Regions from separate parts of the Arthrobacter sp. 01T425 genome, predicted to be linked through region 1. Evidence: riboswitches for the same ligand, from Rfam matches in the RefSeq annotation. Region 1 holds a riboswitch; the other holds the start of a gene.
What was found. A riboswitch is a leader RNA that binds a small molecule or an ion and turns the genes downstream of it on or off. The one in region 1 is predicted to bind cyclic di-AMP.
Positions count from the first base shown of each region.

Region 2: another riboswitch for cyclic di-AMP. It lies ahead of AC1DNG_RS12200 (NlpC/P60 family protein); the one in region 1 lies ahead of AC1DNG_RS01000 (hypothetical protein).

Region 1 is NZ_JBFTPY010000001.1:200,066-205,248, reverse strand. It holds gene AC1DNG_RS01020 (phosphatase PAP2 family protein) at 1-279, shown strand, start outside; gene AC1DNG_RS01015 (DedA family protein) at 282-1,025, shown strand; gene AC1DNG_RS01010 (response regulator transcription factor) at 1,031-1,708, shown strand; gene AC1DNG_RS01005 (sensor histidine kinase) at 1,701-2,708, shown strand; gene AC1DNG_RS01000 (hypothetical protein) at 2,854-3,540, opposite strand; cyclic di-AMP (ydaO/yuaA leader) riboswitch at 3,548-3,750, opposite strand; gene AC1DNG_RS00995 (hypothetical protein) at 3,952-4,200, shown strand; gene AC1DNG_RS00990 (cation:proton antiporter) at 4,197-5,183, shown strand, end outside.
Region 2 is NZ_JBFTPY010000010.1:22,673-27,855, reverse strand. It holds gene AC1DNG_RS12215 (DUF6457 domain-containing protein) at 1-253, opposite strand, end outside; gene mobA (molybdenum cofactor guanylyltransferase) at 275-946, opposite strand; gene AC1DNG_RS12205 (HNH endonuclease) at 1,041-1,541, opposite strand; gene AC1DNG_RS12200 (NlpC/P60 family protein) at 1,761-2,519, opposite strand; cyclic di-AMP (ydaO/yuaA leader) riboswitch at 2,815-2,984, opposite strand; gene AC1DNG_RS12195 (M23 family metallopeptidase) at 3,121-3,942, opposite strand; cyclic di-AMP (ydaO/yuaA leader) riboswitch at 3,947-4,161, opposite strand; gene AC1DNG_RS12190 (iron-dependent transcriptional repressor DtxR) at 4,312-5,007, opposite strand.

The sequences.
Region 1 (5,183 bases):
TCCTTTGCGGTGGCACTGGGATTCGCAGTGTACTTCCTGGCCCGTGGAACCCGCTGGGCCAAGGTCACGGCCCTCGCGGCGGCCGTGATGGCCCTCGTCGTAGCCTGGTCACGGCTGTACATCGGCGTTCACTACCCCACTGATGTCGCGGCGTCGTTCCTGGCCTCGAGCGCGGCCGTGGTCCTGCTCGCGGGACTGTGGAACCTTCTCGCGCCGCGGATAGCGGAGCGGATTCGGGCCCGTTCGGGCAGCCGGCCGCTGGGCAGTGAGGAGAAATGAGAATGCCCGCCATGGACGTTTTTGCCGCCCTTCCGGCCGTCCACGCCGCCGCAACACTGTCCCTGCTGGACCCGGCAAGCCTGCTCGCCGGGTTGGGCCCGGCCGCCCTGGGTGTGATCGCGGTGATGGTCTTCATCGAGTCGGGCGTGCTCTTTCCCTTCCTGCCCGGCGACTCCCTGTTGTTCACAGCAGGACTTCTGCACCAGCAGCTGCAACTGACGTTGCCTGTGCTGATCGGCGTCGTCACCGCGGCCGCGGTCGCCGGGGACCAGGTCGGTTACATGCTCGGACGGAAATTTGGCCGGCGATGGTTCAAGGACGACGCCCGGATCCTGAAGACAGCGCACCTGACCACCACGGAGGACTTCTTCCGCCGCCACGGCGGGGCCGCCGTCGTGCTGGCCCGCTTCGTCCCCATGGTCCGGACGTTTGCTCCGCTGACCGCCGGGACCGCGCGCTATGACTACAAATCCTTTACCCTGTGGAATATCATCGGCGCCGTCGCGTGGGCAGCCTCCGTGACGATGCTTGGCACCTGGCTGGGGCACTTTGACATCATCGCCAGGAACATCGACGCCATCGTCGTGGCCATGGTGCTCGTCTCCGTCGTGCCGGGGGTGGTGCAGCTCCTCAAACGCCGCCGGAACTCCCGCGGCGCAGCCGCAGCCGCAGACAAAGCCGCCGGCGACACGGCAGAAGAACCCGGGGCCGGACTGCGGACTGAGGAAATGGCCGCGGAAGAATAGCTGACATGACCTCCGCTGACCTTCCGTCCCTGCTGCTCGTCGAGGACGACGCCGTCCTGGGACCGCTCATCGCCGAGCTCCTGGACCCGGACTACCGGGTCCAGTTGGTCACCAACGGCCGCGACGGCCTCCACCAGGGACTGACCGGGAGCTGGGACGTCATGGTGGTGGACCGCGGGCTGCCCGGCATGGACGGCATCGCCCTCATTACGGCTTTGCGGTCGAAAGGCATTGCCACGCCCATCCTGATCCTGACCGCGCTGGGCGATGCCGACGAAAAAGTCAGGGGCCTGGACGCCGGAGCCAACGATTACGTGACCAAGCCGTTCGACGCCGGCGAACTGGCAGCACGCCTGCGCGCACTGACGCGGACTTTCACTCCCCCGGCCCCGGCACCGGTGGCGATCGGGGACTGGGAACTGGATCCAACGCAGCGCTCCGTCCGTTCCGTCTACGGGCAAACGGTGTCACTGACCGCAAAGGAAGGCCAGCTGCTGGCTGCCCTGGCCGCGGAACCGGACCGCGTCTTCACCCGGGATGAGCTCCTCGCGGCGTGCTTCCACGCCTCGGAGCAGCCCGGCGTGATCGATACCTATGTTCATCACCTGCGCCGGAAGATCTCCAAAGCTGTGATCCGCACGGTGCACGGCCTCGGATACCAGATCGGTGAAGCCCATGAGTGACGGCCGGCCGGCCGGCGGAAATCCGGACCACTCCATCCTGCGCAAGGCTTCCCTCAAGGTCGCGGTGCGGATCAGTGCTGCGTGCGCGGTCATGGTTCTCGGGCTGCTCGCCGCCACGGCGCTGTACCTCACGAACCAACTGGCCCATCCTGAAGTGCCGGGCTCGGCGGCGGCCGGGACGGCCTACACCTACCTGGATTCCAAAGACGTCCTCGAAGCCATGATCATCGCCGGGGTGGCGGGAATCCTGCTGGCCGGAATCGTCGGGTGGCTCAGTGCGCGCAGCGCGATTCGTCCCCTCAGTGATGCCCTGGCAAGGGAGCGGCGTTTTGTCCAGGATGCCAGCCACGAATTGCGCACGCCATTGACCATCCTGGACACCAGGATCCAGCTGGCCCAGCGCAACACTGTGCCCGGCTCCAGGCAAAGCCACGACCTGGCCCGGATCCGGGAGGACGCCGCGACGCTGACAGGGATTGTCAACGAACTGCTCCTCGCGGCAACCGCGGAGGCCCCGGACCGTTCCGCGCCCCCTGCCGACCTCGCCGACGCTGCCGCCAGCGTCGCCGGCAGCCTCCAGCAGGTGGCAGAGCAGCGCCAGGTGCGTCTGGAATTCTCTGCCGATGCCCGGCCGCTGGCCCGGATCGAGAAGAATGCGCTGCGGCGTGCCGTGCTGGCCCTGGCGGACAACGCGCTGGCCCACACGCCTCCGGGCGGCCGCGTGTCCATCACGACCTCAATCGAGCAGAAGCGCGCCGTGATCACGGTGGCGGACTCCGGGACCGGAATCACCGGCGTCGATCAGGCCCGGATCTTTGACCGGTTCGTGCGGACGGCCGGCACCGGCACCTCACAGGGACAGCGGAGCTTTGGCATCGGCCTGGCCCTGGTCCGGGAGATTGCTGTCGCGGCCGGGGGCACCGTCGAGGTGGCCGCGACGGGCGACGAGGGAACCGTCATGAAGTTGATGCTTCCGCTCATGGGCAGCGGGAATCCCTGAGGTCCATCCGCCGGGGAAAGATCAGCCATCGGGATCCCGGACTCCCGAATGCGGAGACAGGAAAGACCGGCGGTCGAGTTGCCCCCAAGGGAACTCGAGCGCCGGTCTTTCCGGACTGTCTGGCCCCGGGTCGGGGCCGTGCGGCTTAGGCGCGGACGAACGTCACGCCGCCGGTCGCGGTGAGCCAGGACAGCGGGTGGACCATGGTCTGGTTCTTGCCGTTCATGCCGCCACTGACCACCTGGCCGTTGCCGGCGTAGATGCCGACGTGGCCGGACTGGACCACCATGTCACCGGGCTGCGGCGTCGCCACAACGGTTCCAAGGCCAAGGAACGCGCGGGGACCGATGTCGCCAACGGGCTTACCCGCGGCGCCAAGGGCCTTTTCCACCATGGCGGTGCAGTCCTGGGTGATGCCCACCTGGCTGTAGGCGGCCGAGAGCATGATGGCGTTGCGTCCGCCCGCGGGCGCCGCGGCCGGCGCTGCTGCCGGAGCTGCTGCCGGAGCGGCCTGCACCTGGATGACCGGCTTGGCCGGAGCCTTGGGCGCTGCCGCCGGGGCTGCAGCGGGAGCCGGAGCCGGTGCGACGGGCTGTTCGATGACCGGCGCGGCAACAGAATCCACTGCGGGGCGCTCGAAGCTGATCTTGACGCTTGAATCGGCGCTGACGGGGGCACTGACCTGTCCGGTGACGTCGACGTTCGACGCCGGAGCAGAGTCACGCTGCACGGGGGCGGTGGCGGCGTTGGCGGCCATTCCGCTGGTCAGGACCAGGCCGGATGCGGCGGCGAGGACGGCGGCATGGCGCGCAAAAGTATTGACTGAAGTCATGAAAAATGTAGCCTCTCCCAATGCCTGCGAGGTGAGCTGTCGGATTCGGATGGGAGGCACCCGGCCGCACTCCCGGGCCCGTCGTTGCGGGCACTGTGCGGCTTCACCCCAAGACCTGCATATCAGCAGATCAAAAGTGGTTTCCCCGTCTCTGCCGGACGTTGATGCGAGTTACCCCCGGGCCGCGGCAGAGTTAGGCAATCGGCTGGGGAGCGCCCGTATCGGAGACAACAGGCACTCATCAACCGTAGCGCGAACCGCACCCGAAAGTCACATTCAGGTAACGGAGCCGTGATGCCGGGCCGCAATTTGCCCATAGGGCGGCGCCGTTTCCGAACATAGGATGATGCCATCAGCACCACCGGAAGCGGAGGCCCGAAAATGAACAGCCATTGTGTCGCCATCTGCCAGTTGAGCACTCAGCCCCAAGAGGATTTCGACGTCAACACCGAGCTGCTGATCCTCGACGGCGGGGACGTCCACGTGAGCACATGGGACGCGGAACCGCGCGACGGGGGTTTCGACGAGCACATCCTTAATGACCGGGTGGACGCGCTCGGGTACATGGTTGTCAACGACTGGGCTTTCCTGGACGGCAAGGCCTATGCGGTGGTGGAACGGCGGTCAGGCCCGGCGCCGGCCGGCCGCCGCGAACCGTGACCTTCCTGTCGCTGGCGCTGATCGCCGTCATCGCCTTGGCTGGCCCCCTGCTGGCCCTGCCGGCGCGCTGGCACTTGCCTGTCATGCTGGGTGAGCTGCTGGCCGGCATCGCGATCGGGCGCTCAGGCCTGGCCCTGGTGGACCCCGCGGACCCCACGTTCACCCTGCTGGCCAATATCGGGTTTGCGCTGATGATGTTCGTGGCAGGCACCCACGTTCCCGTGCGGGATCCGCACATCCGTGGCGCCCTCGGCAAAGGCTCCCGCCGGGCGATGGTGGCCGCAGCGGCAGCGGTGGTGATCGGAACCGGCATCGGACTGCTGTTCGGGACTGGACATGCTCCCCTCTACGTCGTGCTGCTGGCCTCCTCGTCGGCCGCCCTGGTGCTTCCAATCGTCGATTCCCTGCGCCTCGGCGGGCCAGATGTCGTCGCTATGACAGCGCAGGTGGCAATAGCCGACACAGCCTGCATTGTGGCGTTGCCGCTCCTGGTGGATCCGCCCCACGCAGTCCAGGCGGCGCTGGGTGTCCTCGCGGTGACCGGGTGCGCGGTAGTGCTCTTTGTCGGCTTGCGCTGGCTGGAGCGCCAGGGAATCCGCCGGCGCGTGCACCGGCTCTCGGAAAGCCGCAAGTTTGCCCTGGAGCTACGGATCCAGCTGGCCGTGCTCTTCACCCTGGCCGGTGTCGCGACGTGGAGCAATGTGTCTGTGATGATGGCGGGCTTTTCTTTCGGCCTGGTGATGGCTGCGGTCGGCGAACCGCGGCGGCTGGCCCGGCAACTGTTCGCGCTCAGCGACGGCTTCCTGGGTCCGCTCTTCTTCGTGTGGCTGGGTGCATCGCTGACGCTAAGGGACCTGGCCGGGCACCCGGACATGATGGCCCTCGGCCTGTTGCTGGGGGCCGGGGCCCTGCTGGCCCACGCCGACCTGGCTTTCCTGGGACTCCCGCTGTCGCTCGGGGTGTTGTCGGCGGCCCAGCTTGGC
Region 2 (5,183 bases), on a different contig from region 1:
TGGCGAGCCGGCGGGCCACGGCCATCGCGGACTCCATGGACACGGAGTCCGTGGCCTGCCCGGAGCCTGAGGCCAGGCCGGCCGCAAAGCCGGCAATGAATGTGGTCAGCGGTGCCGCCGGGCGCACCACGGAATGGGCGGCCACGCCGGCCAGGGCGAGGACCTCATTCACGTCAATCTCAACGTCGTCCAGCTCCAGGGCCTGGAGCAGGGCACGGCACCAGTCTTCCAGTGTTTCGTCCTGGCTTTTCACCGTTTGCCTCCATGGTCGAGTTCAGCTGTGCAGAGCCGGGCCGGAGCCCGGACCGCCGTCGGGAATCCTGCCGGATACCCCCAGTGCGAACGCGTCATCCCAGGTGTCGACGTCATCCGTGGAACCCGGGGGAACGCGAACTTCCCGCACGTCCAGCCTAGCAAGAAGGGCGAACACCGATGCGTTTTCCAGCCGGTCCCGGGACGCGGCGTCCGCGACAGAACGTTGTAGCACGGCCGTGCCATAAAAGCCCGCGAGCGGCTGTTTCCGGCCGTCGGCCGAGACGGCCATGACGCCGTCGGCCGCGTCCCTTTCCGGCGTGCCTGCACCGGACGCGGCCAGCGCCTCGGCCAGGGCACGGACCGCGCCGGCCGACCGGGGCATGTCACACGCCAGGACGAGGGTATAGGGCGCGGCTGCTGCGTGCCGGTTCGCGTGATCGGCGGCCAGGGCGGCCAGCCCCGCCGCGATGGCTGCGGCCGGACCCGCGAAGGGCGGCTCTTCCCGGCAGGTCAGGACGCCGCCGGGCAGGCCCCCGGGATCGGGGCCGACGACGACGGTGCGCCCCGCCGCGCCGGCGGCCCGCAGTGACCGCTCCAGGAGGGTGGCGCCGTCGTAGATCAGCCCGGATTTGGGCACGCCGCCGAGGCGTGAGGACCGCCCCCCGGCGAGAATGATGGCATCGAACTCCATCGTTTCAGCCTAGCGCGGCGCCAGCGGCCACCGAACAAGCCGTCACGTGCGCCGGCAGCGTCTTCACCGGCTGATCAATCAGCAAGGGGGCAGATCAGGCAGCCGATTCAGGCAGCAGGAACGGATCCCAGGCCGGCGTCGGCTTCTCGAGTTCCTTGATCTGCCAGATGGCACCCTTTGGCGGGCCCGGAACAAAACCGATCTTCCAGCCCATCTCCGCCGGCGTATGGTCGCTCTTGGCGTTGTTGCACCGCAGGCACGCCGCCACCAGATTCTCCCAGGAGTCGGCCCCGCCCCGCGATTTGGGCTGGATGTGGTCGATGGTGTGGGCAGCCTTGCCGCAGTACGCGCAGCGGTGGGCATCCCGGCGCAGCACGCCGCGGCGGCTCACCGCAGTCATCGTGTTGTACCTGGGCCGGATGTAGCGGTTCAGCAGGATCACGGACGGGCGGCCCAAAATGTCCTGGGGGCCGACCACGGGGTCGTCCCCTTCGGCCACCACGCTGGCCTTTCCGGTCAGGACAAGGACGAGCGCCCGGCGGAAGGTGATGACCGCCAGCGGTTCATATCCAGCATTCAGAACGAGAGTGCGCATCCGCATACCTCTTCACGGCCGCACCCGCCAGCGGCACGAGGGCCGGCTGCCCTCTGCATGGTCGGGCTATGGATCGACAACACAAGAGTAAACACTCAAGTGCCGGATCACCGAATATTTTTTCACCGGCGCGGTCCCCGGCGCGGAAAGTTCACTGCGCGGCAACGCAAAAGACCCCCGCCTGCAGGCGGGGGTCTTTTGGAATGCTGGGGTTCGTGCTTAGGCGCCGACGCGGATGAAGACCGGGCCGGAGCCGACGTTGACGCTGTACAGCGCGGTGGTGCCGCCGTTCCAGCCGCCGTGCACTGCCATGCCGTTGCCGACGTAGACCGCGATGTGAGCCATGCCCACGCCGCCGTTCTGGTAGTAAGCGAGGTCGCCCGGGCGTGCCTCGGCGGCGCTCACGGTGCGTCCCAGGGACAGGTAACCTGCCGGCCAGCCGTGGTAGTGGATGCCTGCCGCGGCCAGGGCGTTGGTGGCGAGGGCGGTGCAGTCCTGCGCCACGCCGATCTGTGCGTAGGCAGCGGCGGCGATGGTCGCGCCTGCGCCGCTTCCGATGCCGGCGGGGGCCTGGGCAGCGACGCCGCCGCTGACGCCAAGCTCGGTGCCGCCGGCGCGGGTGGCCGTGGCGTCCTGGACCTTGACGACGGGCTTGGGAGCCTCGACGACGGGAGCCGGCGTGGTGGTCACGGCGGGCTTCTCGTAGGAGATCGCGATGGTGGAAGCGGCCGAGATGGTGGCCGGAGCTGCGGACTGGACTTCCAGGGCCGAAGCGGAGGTCGATTCGCGCTGAACATTGGTTTCAGCAGCGTTGGCTGCGATTCCGCTGGTCAGGACCAGACCGGAAGCTGCGGCGATGACCGCGGCCTGACGGCCCACGCCGCCGGCGTTGTCGCCGACAGCCTTAGCAATAACAGCCAGCGAGTTGGTCTTGGTGACCTCGGCGCGGTGCCGTGCAACGTTTGCACGAGTAGTCATTAAGTTCTCTCTTTCGTGATCCTTGGACCGCGCGCTTTCGGGCACGGACTGAGGACGCTCCGGCATCTTGGGGGTACGCCGGATCGCCCCGAAATGGGTTACTTAGCGAAGGGTGTACTGCGAAGACGCGCCAAAAGCGGAAACTGCATGCTGTCCGGGCTCGCTAGAGATTGAGCCTGCGGAACGTGATCCAATCCGGGCGCCGGCAAGGGCGGCACGTGATGTGGATTCCAGCGGGCTCGACAGAGCCTCGCCGGTGCGCATGCGCGCAGAATTGTGGCGTGAAGACACGAAAGTAGCCTCTCCCAATGCCTACGAGGTGAGCTGTCGGATTCGGATGGGAGTCACCCGGCCGCGCTGCTTCCTGGGAAGCTTTACGACTTAACCCCAAGGCCTTCTTTCGAAGGCCAAAATTGGTTCCCCCGCCCCTGCCAGACGATGTAATGCGAACGGACCTTGAGCGGTGGCAGAGCTAGGCAATCCACTCAAGAGCGCCAACTTCGGAAAAGTTGGCGTGCTTCAAACCCTACAGCAGTCCGGATCCAATGTCACATTCAGATCACGGCGTGTCACAGGAAGTTGAGAGCAGCCCATCGTCTTTTTAGAGCCAGCCGAGCGGATCAACGACATCGCCGTTGACCATCACTTCAAAGTGGAGGTGGCAGCCCGTGGAGGCGCCGGTGGTTCCGCTCATGGCGACGACGTCACCGCGGGAAACCTTCTGGCCGACCTTGACCGAGGCCGAGGACAGGTGGTTGTACGTGGTCTCCAGGCCGTTGCCGTGATCGATGACCACGCGGTTCCCCCCGCCGAAGGGATGCCAGCCGTTGAAGGTCACGGTGCCGCTGGCGGCCGCGTGGACCGCCGTGCCGCACTGGGCGGCGAAATCCTGGCCGCGGTGGAACTCCCCCGCGCCCCCGGTAATGGGGCTGACGCGGTAGCCGAAGGGCGAGGCCGTGACCAGCTGGTCGAGCGGCGCACCCAGGGTGCCGGCCGATGCCGCGCGGGTGATGGTGCCCACAGACTGGGCGCTCAGCAGCTGCTTGAGTTTCCCGTCCGGATCGCCCTTCGTGGTGACGGCCGTACGGTTGAAGTCGACTTTGGCGGCGGCGGCAGCGGTGACATCCGGCTGCACGGCAGCGGAGAGCGCGCCGGACCCGCCCGGATTCGAAGCCATCACCGGGCTCGTGACGGGGACCGTCACGGTCAGAACCAGACCAGTTGCGGCCAGGGCGATCCCGGCCTTCTGCCCGACCCCGCTGGCCGCGGCAAAGTCCGTGACCTGGCGGAACGGACTGCGACGGCGACGGCGTTCATCCCGGTGCACGTCCCGCGGGCGTTCGGCCGTGTGTGCGACGACGGGACGCGGCTCCGGAGCGGGACCGGTCGCGCGGCGACGGCCCCTGGAGGTCTGGGTGGTCAAGAACGGTTCCTCTCTGGATGGCCTGCGAAGTTAGCTGTCGGATTCGGGTCAGAGAGATCAAAGACCCGGTCCGCCGTTGCAAGCAGCCACGCACAGATGCATCCCCAGGGGATCCTTCGGTGGAAGCTGCTTGCCGCTGACGGACTTCACCCCAAGGCTGCCGAAGTAGCAGCCGAAAGTGGTTCCCCCGCCCCTGCCAGGAGGTAGTTCTGCGACTGATCCGCTGGCAGGGCTCGGCTTCGGATCAGGTAACGCTTTGGTATCGGTACTGGGCACTAACTATAGGCGATTAAGCCGCCCGGTAATAAATCCGTAACCGCAATTGTGGACAACTCGTGGGTCGTCCCATGACCGGCGCGTAGTGGCTGGTCAGGCGACTGTTACAAAGACGTGCGCGGCAACCTCGGGCGGCAGTTCCAGGGCACCTTCGATATCGGGGACGCGGACCGAGATGTACTCCCCCACCCGCTCCAGCGAGACAAGCGCGCCAGGCCTGATTCCGCCCTCGTCGAGCTGGGCCAGAAGCTCCGGCTCCACCTGGATCGGCTCCGCGAGCCGGTTGACCGTAACCCTGGAAGTTACCCCGTAGCCGGCCATGGCCTCCAGCAGGTTCACAGGCCTGTCCACGGGGGCGCCATTGGGCACGCCGCCAAGATCCGCAAGCCCCGGAATGGGGTTTCCGTAGGGCGAGACCGTCGGGTGGTTGAGCATCTCGAAGATTCTTCGCTCGACGCGTTCGCTCATGACATGTTCCCAGCGGCACGCTTCCTCGTGGACGTAGGCCCAGTCGAGCCCGATCACGTCCGCGAGGAGGCGTTCGGCCAGACGGTGCTTGCGCATGACACCGATTGCACGTTTCCGTCCGGTTTCCGTCAGTTCAAGGTGCCGGTCGCCGGAAACAACCACCAGCCCGTCGCGCTCCATCCGGCCGATCGTCTGGGACACAGTGGGGCCGGAGTGGCGGAGCCGTTCGGCGATGCGGGCGCGGAGGGCAACGATGTTTTCTTCTTCAAGTTCCAGAATGGTCCGAAGATACATCTCCGTGGTATCGATCAGATCCGTCATTCAGCTCAGCTCCTCGAGCGCAGTCCTAGCGTCATTCCCACCGTACCGCGTGCGGGCTGCATGCAGGATGCGCCCAGGCGGAAACCGCCGTACGTTCGCATGCCAGCCTAGCCTATTTTGAATTACTCCGGATAATCTTTCGATCGACCTGGAGCTATTGTCCCAGCCCCAGCCGG